Regions from separate parts of the Rhizobium sp. AAP116 genome, predicted to be linked through region 1. Evidence: predicted binding sites of a transcription regulator. Region 1 holds the regulator's gene; each other region holds the start of a gene.

Region 1 (2,972 bases):
GCGGTCCAGCCCTCGACCGTCATGGGGCCGAGTTTCCAGATGTCTTTCGCGGCGACTGCAGCCCTGATTGCCGGTTACGCCGGGTGGCGGGCGCGACCGCGCGCGATCCTGCCTAGGGCCCGATCGCTTGCCATGCGGATTGTGGCCGGGTTTGCCATTTTCGTCGGTGGTACACTGGCGACCTCCTTCATCGGCGGGGTCTCGACCGCAGTCTTTGCCATCAGCCATTTCCACCGGCTGTCGACCCATGGACTGGAGGCAAACCTCGCCGCCATGCCGCTGATCTCGCTGATCGTGATGCCGTCCGGCTTCATTGCCATGCTGCTCATGCCATTTGGCCTCGACGCGCCGTTCTTCTGGATCATGGGCCAGGGCCTGGAAATGGTGCTCATTGTCGCTCACACCGTCTCCGGCTGGGGCGGCGGTTACGTCTTCCCGCGTCTGCCGGCATGGTTCATGCCCGGCGCAATCGCCGGCATGCTCTTGCTGATGCTACTCAGAACCCCGATCAGGCATGTCGGCACGGCTCTCATCGTCGCAACGCTCGCTGCTGCCTTCCTTGCTCCACGACCCCCGGGTGGCGAACTGATGATCAGCGAGGACGCTCGGTTGGTCGCGATTCGGGTCGCAAATGACGACACGTTCATCATTGCAATCAACCGAGCCCGCCCGCCTGCCTTCATCTTCGATCAATGGCGACCCGTGCTCGGCATCGATGAACCAAGGCGCCCGGTGATGCTCGAGACCGCCCCCCTGCCGCCAGCGCCAGAATGGCGTAATGGCCAAACACTGTCGGAGGAGCAGCGCAAACTCGCAGAGGCTGTATTTGATAGCCTACTCAAGGCCGCCGGGAGAGAACAGTTCACCTGCGTAAAGCAGGCCTGTGCCATCAGACTGGAGAACGGCAACACGCTGCTGACGCTGGAACGCCCGGACCTCATCGGCGCAGCCTGCGACCGCGCTGATATCGTGGTTCTGTCGGCGCGCACGCGCGCCAAAACCTGCCGCTCTGGCGCGCTCCTGATTTCCGAGGCGAGCCAGCGCGCAACCGGCTCCCTCGAGGTCGCGGGCCTAGCCACCACCTCACAAGCCATGACGGTCAGGTCAGCGCTCGACGGACCCTCCAGACCCTGGACGGCGCACCGTCTCTACGACTGGCGCAGCGGCCTTTCCGATAACACGCATGAATTTGCGGGTCCGACTAGGAACGTCCGACCGAGGCCGGAGCCCGATCAGTGATAGCGGCGAATGAGGCCCACCAGCTTGCCCTGGATCTTGACGCGATCCGGCGGGAAGATGCGGGTTTCGTAGGCCGGATTGGCGGCCTCCAGCGCAATCGATGCGCCGCGGCGGCGGAAGCGTTTGAGTGTCGCCTCCTCGTCGTCGACGAGCGCCACGATGATGTCACCGGGATTGGCGTTCGAGGCATTGCGGATGATAACCGTATCGCCGTCAAGAATACCGGCCTCGATCATCGAATCGCCCTTGACCTCAAGCGCGTAGTGATCGCCCGCGCCGATCATCTCCGCCGGTACCGTGATGTCGTGAGTGTTGTTCTGAATGGCTGAAATCGGCACACCGGCTGCGATTCGGCCCATGACCGGAACCGAGACGGACGAGCCGTTGTCTTCGACCGGCGGCTTTGTCAGTGCTGGCGCCGGCGGCGTCTTGCCGAGACTGCCCTCGATCACGCTCGGCGCAAAGCCGCGGCGCGGCTGGATGCTTGGCGAATAGGCTTCCGGAAGCTTGATGACCTCCAGTGCACGAGCCCGGTTCGGCAAGCGTCGGATGAAGCCGCGTTCCTCGAGCGCCGTGATCAGGCGATGGATCCCGGATTTCGATGCGAGGTCCAGCGCATCCTTCATCTCGTCGAAGGACGGCGGGACACCCGATTCCTTCATCCGTTCATGGATGAAGAGAAGCAGTTCCTGTTGCTTGCGCGTCAGCATATGCGGTGCCCCCGAGGTGAAACAAATACAGAACAGACACTATATGTTCCAGTTGTGTTCCGCAAGGGGATAAATTTTTGTGAAGAGCCAGTGATAAAATGCGATAGCCGCGGACAAAGGTCTTGAAACTGTCGGATTTTGGCGTGTTGCAGGGGAGAGTGCAGATCCGCCCCCACACATCAGGCAAACCGCCCTCAAGGATGCTGTAAATGCTGAAGGATATCGAGAAGCTCGTTCTGGGGAAGTCGTCATCCGATCTTTCGTCAGCAGAGCAGAAGGTGCTGAAGCGGGCGCGCGAGCGACGCACGGTGTCGACCAATGCCGGCGAGGACTTTCTGGCTCATGCCACGTTCGGCCAGCGGGTCGCTGATGACATCGCACGGGTCGGTGGTTCCTGGGGTTTCATCATCGGCTTCATGCTGTTTTTGGTCGCCTGGGTCATCCTCAATACGGTGATTCTGGCAACAGGTGCGCTCGATCCTTATCCGTTCATCTTCCTGAACCTGCTCTTGTCGATGCTCGCCGCCATCCAGGCACCCATCATCATGATGAGCCAGAACCGCCAGACCGAGCGGGATCGCTTCATGGCGGCGAAAGACTACGAGATCAATCTCAAGGCAGAGATCGAGGTATTGGCCTTGCACCACAAGATCGACGAGGAGGTGGTGAAAGAGCTGCGCGAGGCGCGCCAGGAGATTTATGCGCTGCGCCAGGCGATCGAGACCCTTTCAAGCAAGGCGCACAATTCTCAAAACTGAAGAATTAATCGAGAGCAAACATGTCCAATCCCATTTCCTCAGCCCGCGCCATCGATCATCTCGTCCTGCCGGTCTTCGAGCTCGAAACCGCCCGCGACAGGCTCGGGCGTCTCGGCTTTACCGTTGCGGCGGATGCCCGCCACCCGTTCGGCACGGAGAATGCCTGTGTGTTCTTCGCTGACGACACCTATCTGGAACCGCTGGCGGTCGGCAGCCGAGAGGACTGTCTGGAAGCAGCGCGCATGGGCAATGTCTTTGTCGCTCG
Region 2 (2,972 bases), on a different contig from region 1:
TGGAGGGCAGTTTACGCGTCGTCGGCAACATCACCGTCGTTGGCGTCGGGCCCGCCGTTCTGAAGGAATTTCTCCGCGATCAGTCCGGCATTCTGCCGCAGCGCCATCTCGATTTCCTGGGACACCGCAGGATTGTCGCGCAGGAAGAGCTTGGCGTTCTCACGCCCCTGGCCGAGACGCTGGCTGTTATAGGAGAACCAGGCGCCAGATTTCTCGACGATGCCGGCCTTGACGCCGAGATCGACGAGCTCACCGGTCTTGGAGACGCCTTCGCCATACATGATGTCGAATTCGACCTGCTTGAAGGGCGGCGCCATCTTGTTCTTGACGACCTTCACGCGGGTCTGGTTGCCGACGACCTCTTCGCGATCCTTGACAGCACCGATACGGCGAATGTCGAGACGCACGGAGGCGTAGAACTTCAGCGCGTTACCGCCGGTCGTCGTTTCCGGCGAGCCGAACATGACGCCGATCTTCATGCGGATCTGGTTGATGAAGATGACCATCGTCTTCGACTTGGAGATCGAGGCCGTCAGCTTGCGCAGCGCCTGGCTCATCAGGCGAGCCTGCATGCCCGGCAGGCTGTCGCCCATTTCGCCTTCGATTTCCGCACGCGGCGTCAGCGCAGCGACCGAGTCGACCACGAGCACGTCGATCGCGCCTGAGCGCACCAGCGTATCGGTGATTTCAAGTGCCTGCTCGCCGGTGTCCGGCTGCGAAATCAGGAGGTTCTGCAGATCGACGCCGAGCTTGCGGGCATAGATAGGATCAAGCGCATGTTCGGCATCGACGAAGGCGCAGATGCCGCCCTTCTTCTGCGCTTCGGCGATAGTCTGCAGCGCAAGCGTCGTCTTACCCGAGCTTTCAGGCCCGTAAATTTCAATGATGCGCCCCTTCGGCAGGCCGCCAATGCCGAGCGCGATATCGAGGCTGAGCGACCCCGTCGAGACCGTCTCGACTTCGACCACGCTCTCGTTCGCGCCGAGTTTCATGATCGAGCCCTTGCCGAACGACCGTTCGATCTGCGAGAGCGCCGCTTCCAATGCCTTGCTTTTATCCACCGATTTGTCCTCTACAAGCCGCAAAGAATTCTGTGCCATTTGATCCACCTTTAGGTTATTGAGGCCGCATAGGCAATGAAGCCGCCGATGGGGAATATGTACTCTTTTTGTTCTCATTTTGCAAGAGCAAGCCAAGCGGTTGAATCTCAATCGTTTTCGAGAGCGTGTTCGAATGATGTTCCGCGCGCCTGCACGAGTCCGCGCGTGGCGGGCGTAGCTGCTAAGTCAACGCGGCCGGGTAGCGGTTCGATTCGTGTTTCGACGATGCTGGAGGCATGCCCATGACGATCGAAATCCTGGCGATCGGCGGCGCCCATATCGACCGACGCGGCCGCATTTTTGCAGAGACGAAGCCGGGCGCCAGCAATCCCGGCCAATGGTTCGAGGAGGTGGGCGGCGGCGTGTTCAACGCGGCCTGCAATCTCTCCCGCTTGGGCCGTTCGGTCCGCCTGATTGCGCCACGCGGCGGCGATGCGGCAGGCCAGATGGTGGCGGATGCAGCCGAACGCGCCGGTCTCGACGACCAGCCCGTGATGTTCCTCGATCGCGCGACCCCGAGCTACACGGCCATCCTTGAGCGCGACGGCAATCTGGTCATCGCCCTTGCCGACATGGCACTGTATGACGCCTTTTCAGCGCGGCGGATGCGGGCGCGGTCGCTGCGCGACAGCCTGACCGAGGCAGATCATGTTCTGGCCGACGCCAACCTGCCGGCAGACACATTGACTGTACTGGCGGCGACCTGCCATGCGGCCGGCAAGGGGCTGTCGGCCATCGCGATTTCGCCTGCCAAGGTGGTGAAATTCGCGCGCGCCCTGCCCTTGCTCACCCATCTTTTCATGAATGGTGCTGAGGCTGAAGCGATTGCCGGTCAGCGCCCCGAGCGGCCGGAGGACTGGCCGGACCTGTTGCGCGCCAACGGCTTGCGCGGTGGCAGCGTCACAAGCGGCAGCGGCCTAACCATCGTCTTCGATGAGAGCAGCGTCGCCGTGATAGAGCCGAAGCCGCTCGAGCAGATCGCCGACGTCACCGGGGCCGGCGATGCCTTCGCCGCCGGTTTCCTGCATGCCCGCCTGTCCGGCGCGAAACTGGACGAAGCGCTCCGCCATGGCACGGCAAGTGCCGCGATCACGCTCGCCTGTCCCAATGCGACCGATGAAAATCTCTCCCCGGAAAAGCTTGCACGTCAGATGGCTCTTGTCGCGCCGGCCCGTTTCCTGTCATGAGACCCTAAATTTCTAACGGAAGATCCCCCATGACCCGTTCCATATCGCCCCTTCTGCCCATCACCTATTCGAGCGAAGTCAGCGCCGCCAAGCAGCGCGGTGCACCGATCGTCGCACTTGAATCGACGATCATCACCCATGGCATGCCCTATCCGGGCAATCTGCAGATGGCCCGCAGCGTCGAAGACATCGTGCGCCAGCAGGGCGCCGTGCCCGCGACCATCGCCGTGATCAAGGGCGTGCTGCATATCGGCCTGGAACCGGCAGAGCTCGAGGCGCTGGCGCAGATGGAGCATGTGATGAAGCTCTCGCGCGCCGATCTCGCCTTTGCGATCGCCGAGCGGCGCAACGGTGCGACGACCGTTGCAGCAACGATGATCGCCGCCTACCGCGCCGGTATCCATGTCTTTGCAACCGGCGGCATTGGCGGCGTGCACCGTGGCGCCGAAGAAAGCTTCGACATCTCCGCCGACCTCGAAGAACTGGCGCGCACGGCAGTGATCGTCGTTTCGGCCGGCCCGAAGGCGATCCTCGACATTCCGAAGACCTTGGAAGTTCTGGAAACGCGCGGCGTTCCGGTCGTCACCTATGACAGCGAAGACTTCCCCGCCTTCTGGTCGCGCAGCTCGGGCCTGAAGAGCCTGCTCAACCTGCAGAGCCCGGCCGCGATCGCCAATTTCCAGAA
Region 3 (2,972 bases), on a different contig from region 1:
CGCGTCTTTTCTTGCCAGTGTGTCGGATCGGCAAGCCAGCCGGGCCGGTTCGACACATAAGTCCACGTTCTGATCTGCGCGATCCGCGCCGACAGCGTATCGATTTCGCCGTCGGTGCGATCGGCTCGGCGCACCTGCTCGGCGAGAAAGTCCTCGTTGACGGTGCCCCGCCTGACCAAATCAAAATACAGACTCTGAATCAGATCAGCATGCTGTGCAGGCGTAATGCGCCGATAGTCGGGCAGCGCGCAGGCTTCCCAGAGTTTTTCCACCCGCTCGGGTCGATTGGTGATGTCGGCGATCTCGGGATAGCGCGAAAGATACTCCAGCGCCTGCTGATCCGTCGCCGGCAGCGCGCGCGTCAATCCTTCGACACGCGGCACCGCATCGAGGCTTCTCTGCAGGCCAGCAATCGACGAGAAATCGAATTTTTCAGTCCGCCATTGCAAAACTTTGACGGAATCGAATTGATGCGTTTGCAGCCGGTCGACCAGCTCTTCATCGAAGGGAGCCACCCGTCCGGTCACACCGAACGTGCCATCCTTGATGTGACGCCCGGCACGACCCGCGATCTGGCCAAGCTCGCCCGGATTGAGGTTGCGAAACTGATAGCCGTCGAACTTTCGATCCTGCGCAAAGGCGACATGGTCGACGTCGAGGTTGAGACCCATGCCGATGGCATCGGTCGCCACGAGGTATTCGACATCGCCTTCCTGGTAGAGACCGACCTGGGCATTGCGCGTCCGTGGGCTGAGCGCACCCAACACGACAGCCGCCCCGCCCCGTTGGCGGCGGATCAGCTCGGCAATCGCATAAACTTCTTCCGCGGAAAACGCGACGATGGCTGTCCGCTGCGGCAGACGTGTGATCTTCTTCTGGCCTGCATAGAAAAGCTGCGACAGGCGGGGTCGTTCGACGATGGTGATCCCGGGCAAGAGCTGAATGAGGATCGACTTCATCGTCGCCGAACCGAGAAGCAGGGTTTCCTCGCGCCCCCTCAGATGCAGCAGACGATCGGTGAAGATATGCCCGCGCTCCAGATCGCCCGCGAGCTGAATCTCGTCGATGGCAACGAAGGCCGCCTTGGTTTCGCGCGGCATCGCCTCGACCGTGCAAACGGAGAAGCGCGCTTTCGGCGGGCTGATTTTCTCCTCACCGGTCACGAGTGCAACGTTTTGTGCACCGACACGCTCGACCACGCGCGTGTAGACCTCACGGGCAAGCAATCTCAGCGGCAGACCAATGATGCCCGACCCGTGCGCGACCATGCGTTCGATGGCAAAATGGGTCTTGCCGGTATTGGTTGGCCCCAGCACAGCACTGACGCCGCGGCCACTCAGGATCATGGGTTGCGTATTCAAAGACCGCTCCGCTAGTCGGGACCGCGCTTTTCCGCACACCGGCACCCTCGGCCAACACATGGCGACGAAGGAGGGTAAAGGCAAGGCGCTTGATGCATTCATCCCAGAATTCGGCAGAAAGCTGAGTCCGATCAGAGCCTTGCACACCCGGAACAGGCTGAGAACGAATCAGCGACGAATCGATGACTCCGGCAGATTCAGGCTTTGTTCTTGAGCCGCAATCAGGAGCGCAGCGGGATTACGTTAACGCTGGACCTCAAGGAGCTGCACCGAGAGACGACGACACGGAGATGGAACAATTGCGAACAGCTTCACGTTGCGCCGCCGAGGTGAAACCTGATGACACTGTCCCCGCCGCCTGCCGAATGGATTGGAGCTAACGACCTGCCGCAGGACTTTGTCCTGATTCACGGCATGGTCATGGCCCCGTCCTTCTGGCGCACCTATTCCCCAGACGTCGTGCGAAGGGCGCGCAGTGCCGCTTACGCCCTGCCAGGACATCATCCCTGGAAACTAACGGAGCCAGGCCAGGCGATAACGCCCGAAGCCGTCGCTTCCGCCTACGCCGAAGCGATCCAGCGAGACTTCGGCGGCAGGCCGGTGACGCTGATCGGCCATTCGACCGGCGGCTTCGTGTCTCTCCTGATCGCCCGGCATTACCCGGAACTCGTGAAGTCCATCGTTCTGATCGGCGCCTTTGCCTGCGGTCGTTTCGAAGGCCAGGAACGACTTCCAGCCAAGTTGTTGCGAGTACCACGCATTGGCCCTCTCCTGTTTCGCCAGTTCTTCCGGCGCTGGATCTCCACCAGCGAGCAATTCCGCTGGGGATCGATAGAATGCGTCTTCGACAAAGGTTGTCCCTGGCAAAACGAACGCGCCGTGGCGGCCATGGAAGAAGTGCGGTTGCAGTTGCAGCAAGCCCGGCCCGAGGACATCGCAGCCTGCATTCGCTTCATGTCGGCAACAAGCCTGGTCGGCGATCTATCCGAGATCCGGCGGCCGGTGCTCAATATCGTCGGAGCCGAGGACGCCATCGTTCCTTCGGCGCATCAGTTACGGGTATCGAAGCTCTTGCCCCAGGTGCAGACGGTTCTTCTGAGAAATTGCGGTCATCTGCCGATGGTCGAGCACCAGACCCTGACGGCAGGGGTCATCAGCGCTTTCGTCGATGGCATGGCCACGATCGAGGAGAAGCGGCCGCGCCACATGACCTCGCAAGCCGGGAAGCCCGCAGCTGATCTGTTCCGTCTGATGGGTCTACGTCTTCGCCGAACGGAACAAACCGTCTCGGCTCGCGTTCAGACGGCACAACAAACTGTTTTTCATCCAGGCTCAGGAGAGGGTCCAAATGAGTACCATCCTTATCGTCATTCTAATTCTGCTTCTTGTCGGCGCTCTGCCAAGCTGGGGCTATAGCCGCGGCTGGGGCTACGGTCCGTCGGGGGGACTGGGGCTCGTACTGCTCATCCTCATCATCCTGATGTTGATGGGTCGCATTTGACCTGAACTGAACTCCAACTCGACGAGAAAAGGTATAGGACGATGAAAAAGACCCTTCTGGCACTCGCATTGATCGCACCTCTCGCCGGCTGCACGGCGACCGAACGTGGT
Region 4 (2,972 bases), on a different contig from region 1:
CGAGGTGACACTGGCCGAAATGGCAGCACGGGCCGGGATGAGCAGCCGGACCTTCCAGCGCCGCTTCCGCGACCTGACAGGTCACAGCCCCGGCGAATTCCTGCTAACCCGCCGGCTGCGCCACGCCTGTGACTTACTGGAGCGCAGGGCAAGCCTGTCACTCGACGACATCGCGGTCGCATCGGGCTTCGGCACACCGGCGACCCTACGCCATCATTTCCGCACCCGACTGCAAACCAGCCCCGCCGCCTACCGGGCCCGCTTCGGGCAAAGCGCGTGAGGCATGGCACAATCGGGGCACTGACCGCTTATTTGACGGCGGCGTTGCCGCCATCGGCGTAAAGGGCAGACCCCGCAACGAAACTGCCCATGGGACCAGCAAGGAAAAGAGCTGCAGCCGCGATTTCCTCCGGCCGTGCGATCCGCTTCAGCGCATGCAGCGAAGCAGCCCAATCCTTTTGAGCCTGATCGCCAGCCATGGCCGTATCCGTTCCACCAGGCAGCAAGGCGTTGGCTCGGATGCCTTCGGCGGCATAATCGGCCGTAATCCCTTTGACGAGCCCCATCAGCCCCGCCTTGGCCGCACCATAGGCAGACATTCCAGGCAGACCGACGCTTGTGCCAACGAAGCTGGAGACAAACACCAACGCACCCCCTCCACGCGCCTGCATGGCTGGGATCTGGGCGCGGGCCGCGAGAAAGGCCGAGGTGAGATTGCCCGTGAGCACATCATGCCAGTCATTGGGCTCGAGAGAAGCGAGAGGCGCAATCCGTCCAACGGTACCGGCATTGTTGATGGCGATATCGAGCCGGCCAAAACGCTGCAGGGCCGTATCCACGAGCCGTGCATGCGTTTCTGGAAGAGCGACGTCACCGGCCACGGCAACAACCGTCCCGCCAGCCTGCCGGATCTCGACGGCGGCATTTTCGAGCGCATCTGCACCCCGTGAATTGAGGACGACAGCAGCCCCATGTTGAGCGAAAAGACGTGCTGTCGCCAGCCCGATACCCGATGAAGCACCGGTGATGATCGCGACTTGGCCGTTAAGTGTTTGCATGATGAGAACCTCCTTGAATGGAGGTCGGTCATAGGCAATCGGGATATGCCCGGCCCACCCGTTTCTTGCCGGGCCGTCCAGGGCTCATTCCGTCACAAAAGCAAAAACCTGGCTTTACCGCTCAGCAGCGGCGGCCTCTTCGGCGCTTTCCTCGATCCGCTCCATGTCATCATCGGAGAGGCCGAAATGATGGCCGATCTCATGGATCAGCACATGGGTGATGATATCGCCCAGCGTTTCCTCGTTTTCGGCCCAGTAGTCGAGGATAGGGCGGCGATAGAGGATGATGCGGTTCGGCATCATGCCGGTTTCCATCGAAAAACGCTCGGAAATCCCGCGTCCTTCGAACAGGCCGAGCAGGTCGAAGGGCGTCTCGAGCGCCATATCCTCGAACACTTCATCGGTCGGAAAATCGGCGATCTCGATGATGAGATCGCGGCTCAGGTCGCGGAACTCCTGCGGCAGGTGCCCATAAGCCTCGATCGCCAGCGACTCGAATGTGCTGATCGTCGGGGCGTGTCGTTCGCGCCAATCCTCGCTCTGGTCTATGCGGGCCATGAATACTCCTTACTGCCCGGAGATATAGGATGTTTGCGACGGTATTTCGAGAGTGAATTCAACCAAGGAATAAATTCTCATCTGAATCCGGTTGACTCTTTTATGAAGCTCTGGAATCCATAGGAACAAATAGAGAACAATTCATCAGGAGACATCGTCATGGGCGAGAGCCCTCAGGCGCGCGAGACGCTTTTTGCCTTGCGAGAGGCGATTGCCCGGATCGAGGGAAAGCCCGACCATGCCGCGCGTCTGACGGTCCAGACTACGGGCCCGGAAACGAAACAGAGGGCTGTGAATGAAAGGCTCGAACACCAGGATCTCTTCGGCAGCATTGTGGGTGACAGCCTCGCCCTAGGAACGTTGATCGAAGTGAGGGGACAGAGGCTGCAACAGGCGGGAACCGTGACCGGTTTCGGAGTGGCGCTTGCTCTGATGGCGGCGGAGAAAAACCAGAGGCAGAGGCAGCGCCTCCTCTTCATCGCCGATCCCCAGGTCGTCCGGGAAGCGGGTCTCGCCTATGGCCCTGGCCTCCTCGATTTCGGCCTGTCGTCGACCGCCTTGGTGCATGCCCTGCCTCGCAGGGTCGAGGACGCGCTCTGGCTGGCCGAGGCAGCCCTTGCCTCCCGGGCCTTTTCCACCGTGCTCCTGGAAGTACAGGGCAATCCGAAGAAATTCGGCCTCACCGAGAGCCGGCGCTTGAGCCTCAAGGCGCGCGCCACCGGTGGCAGACTATTGATCCTCCGCCAGGCGGGCGAAGAAGAGGCGTCAAGCGCCCTTCTTCGCCTGTTTGTCGAACCCGCGCCGGCGGCGGCGCGATCTCTCGCCGACGGGTCCCTGCTGGGCGGCAGCATCGGGTCACCAGTCTTTCGCATAACCCCTGAGAAATCCCGCATTCCGGGCTCGCCCGAACTCATTCTGGAGTGGAATTCCGATGACCGCCGCCTTCAACTTTTCGAACAGTCAGAACCCGCAAGCCTCGGATCGCCGCATTCTGTCGCTCTTTTTCCCAAGGCTCCCGACCGACCGCATCGCCCGGCGGCGCTGGGGTCTCTCGTGGCGTTTGCACCCCGGCTCGACCGCGCATCCTGACCGGGCACCACTGGCCTGCGCCGGCCGTTCCGCCAATGCCATGCGGATCACCGCACTGGATGACATGGCGGAAGGCTACGGCCTGCGGATCGGACAAGGACTGGCGGAAGCCCGCGCCATCTGTGCAGACCTCGACGTGATCGAAGCGGATCCGGCCGCCGACCGCACTCTTCTTGATGCCATCGCCGACTGGTGTGACCGCTACACGCCGCTGGTGGCGCTCGACGGCGATGACGGACTGATGCTGGATATCACCGGCTGCGCCCA

The links. Region 1 encodes LexA, which represses DNA repair genes until DNA is damaged. Its sites were predicted from a motif close to TGTTCNNNNTGTGTTCNG; they were not measured.
Region 2: the regulator LexA is predicted to act here: its motif matches at 1,227-1,244, upstream of recA (recombinase RecA).
Region 3: the regulator LexA is predicted to act here: its motif matches at 1,510-1,527, upstream of IP85_RS14260 (helicase-related protein).
Region 4: the regulator LexA is predicted to act here: its motif matches at 1,738-1,755, upstream of IP85_RS13680 (metallopeptidase family protein).

What each region holds. Positions count from the first base shown of each region.
Region 1 is NZ_LJIB01000003.1:50,905-53,876, forward strand. Features, by position in the region: gene IP85_RS02325 (ComEC/Rec2 family competence protein) at 1-1,239, shown strand, start outside; gene lexA (transcriptional repressor LexA) at 1,233-1,949, opposite strand; gene IP85_RS02335 (DUF1003 domain-containing protein) at 2,159-2,707, shown strand; gene IP85_RS02340 (VOC family protein) at 2,728-2,972, shown strand, end outside.
Region 2 is NZ_LJIB01000016.1:120,360-123,331, forward strand. Features, by position in the region: gene recA (recombinase RecA) at 12-1,100, opposite strand; gene IP85_RS11310 (carbohydrate kinase family protein) at 1,343-2,287, shown strand; gene IP85_RS11315 (pseudouridine-5'-phosphate glycosidase) at 2,317-2,972, shown strand, end outside.
Region 3 is NZ_LJIB01000025.1:141,736-144,707, reverse strand. Features, by position in the region: gene IP85_RS14260 (helicase-related protein) at 1-1,346, opposite strand, end outside; gene IP85_RS14255 (alpha/beta hydrolase) at 1,701-2,777, shown strand; gene IP85_RS21985 (DUF3309 family protein) at 2,710-2,862, shown strand; gene IP85_RS14250 (glycine zipper domain-containing protein) at 2,904-2,972, shown strand, end outside.
Region 4 is NZ_LJIB01000025.1:7,462-10,433, reverse strand. Features, by position in the region: gene ftrA (transcriptional regulator FtrA) at 1-280, shown strand, start outside; gene IP85_RS13685 (SDR family oxidoreductase) at 309-1,058, opposite strand; gene IP85_RS13680 (metallopeptidase family protein) at 1,173-1,616, opposite strand; gene IP85_RS22555 (hypothetical protein) at 1,776-2,705, shown strand; gene IP85_RS13670 (DNA polymerase Y family protein) at 2,605-2,972, shown strand, end outside.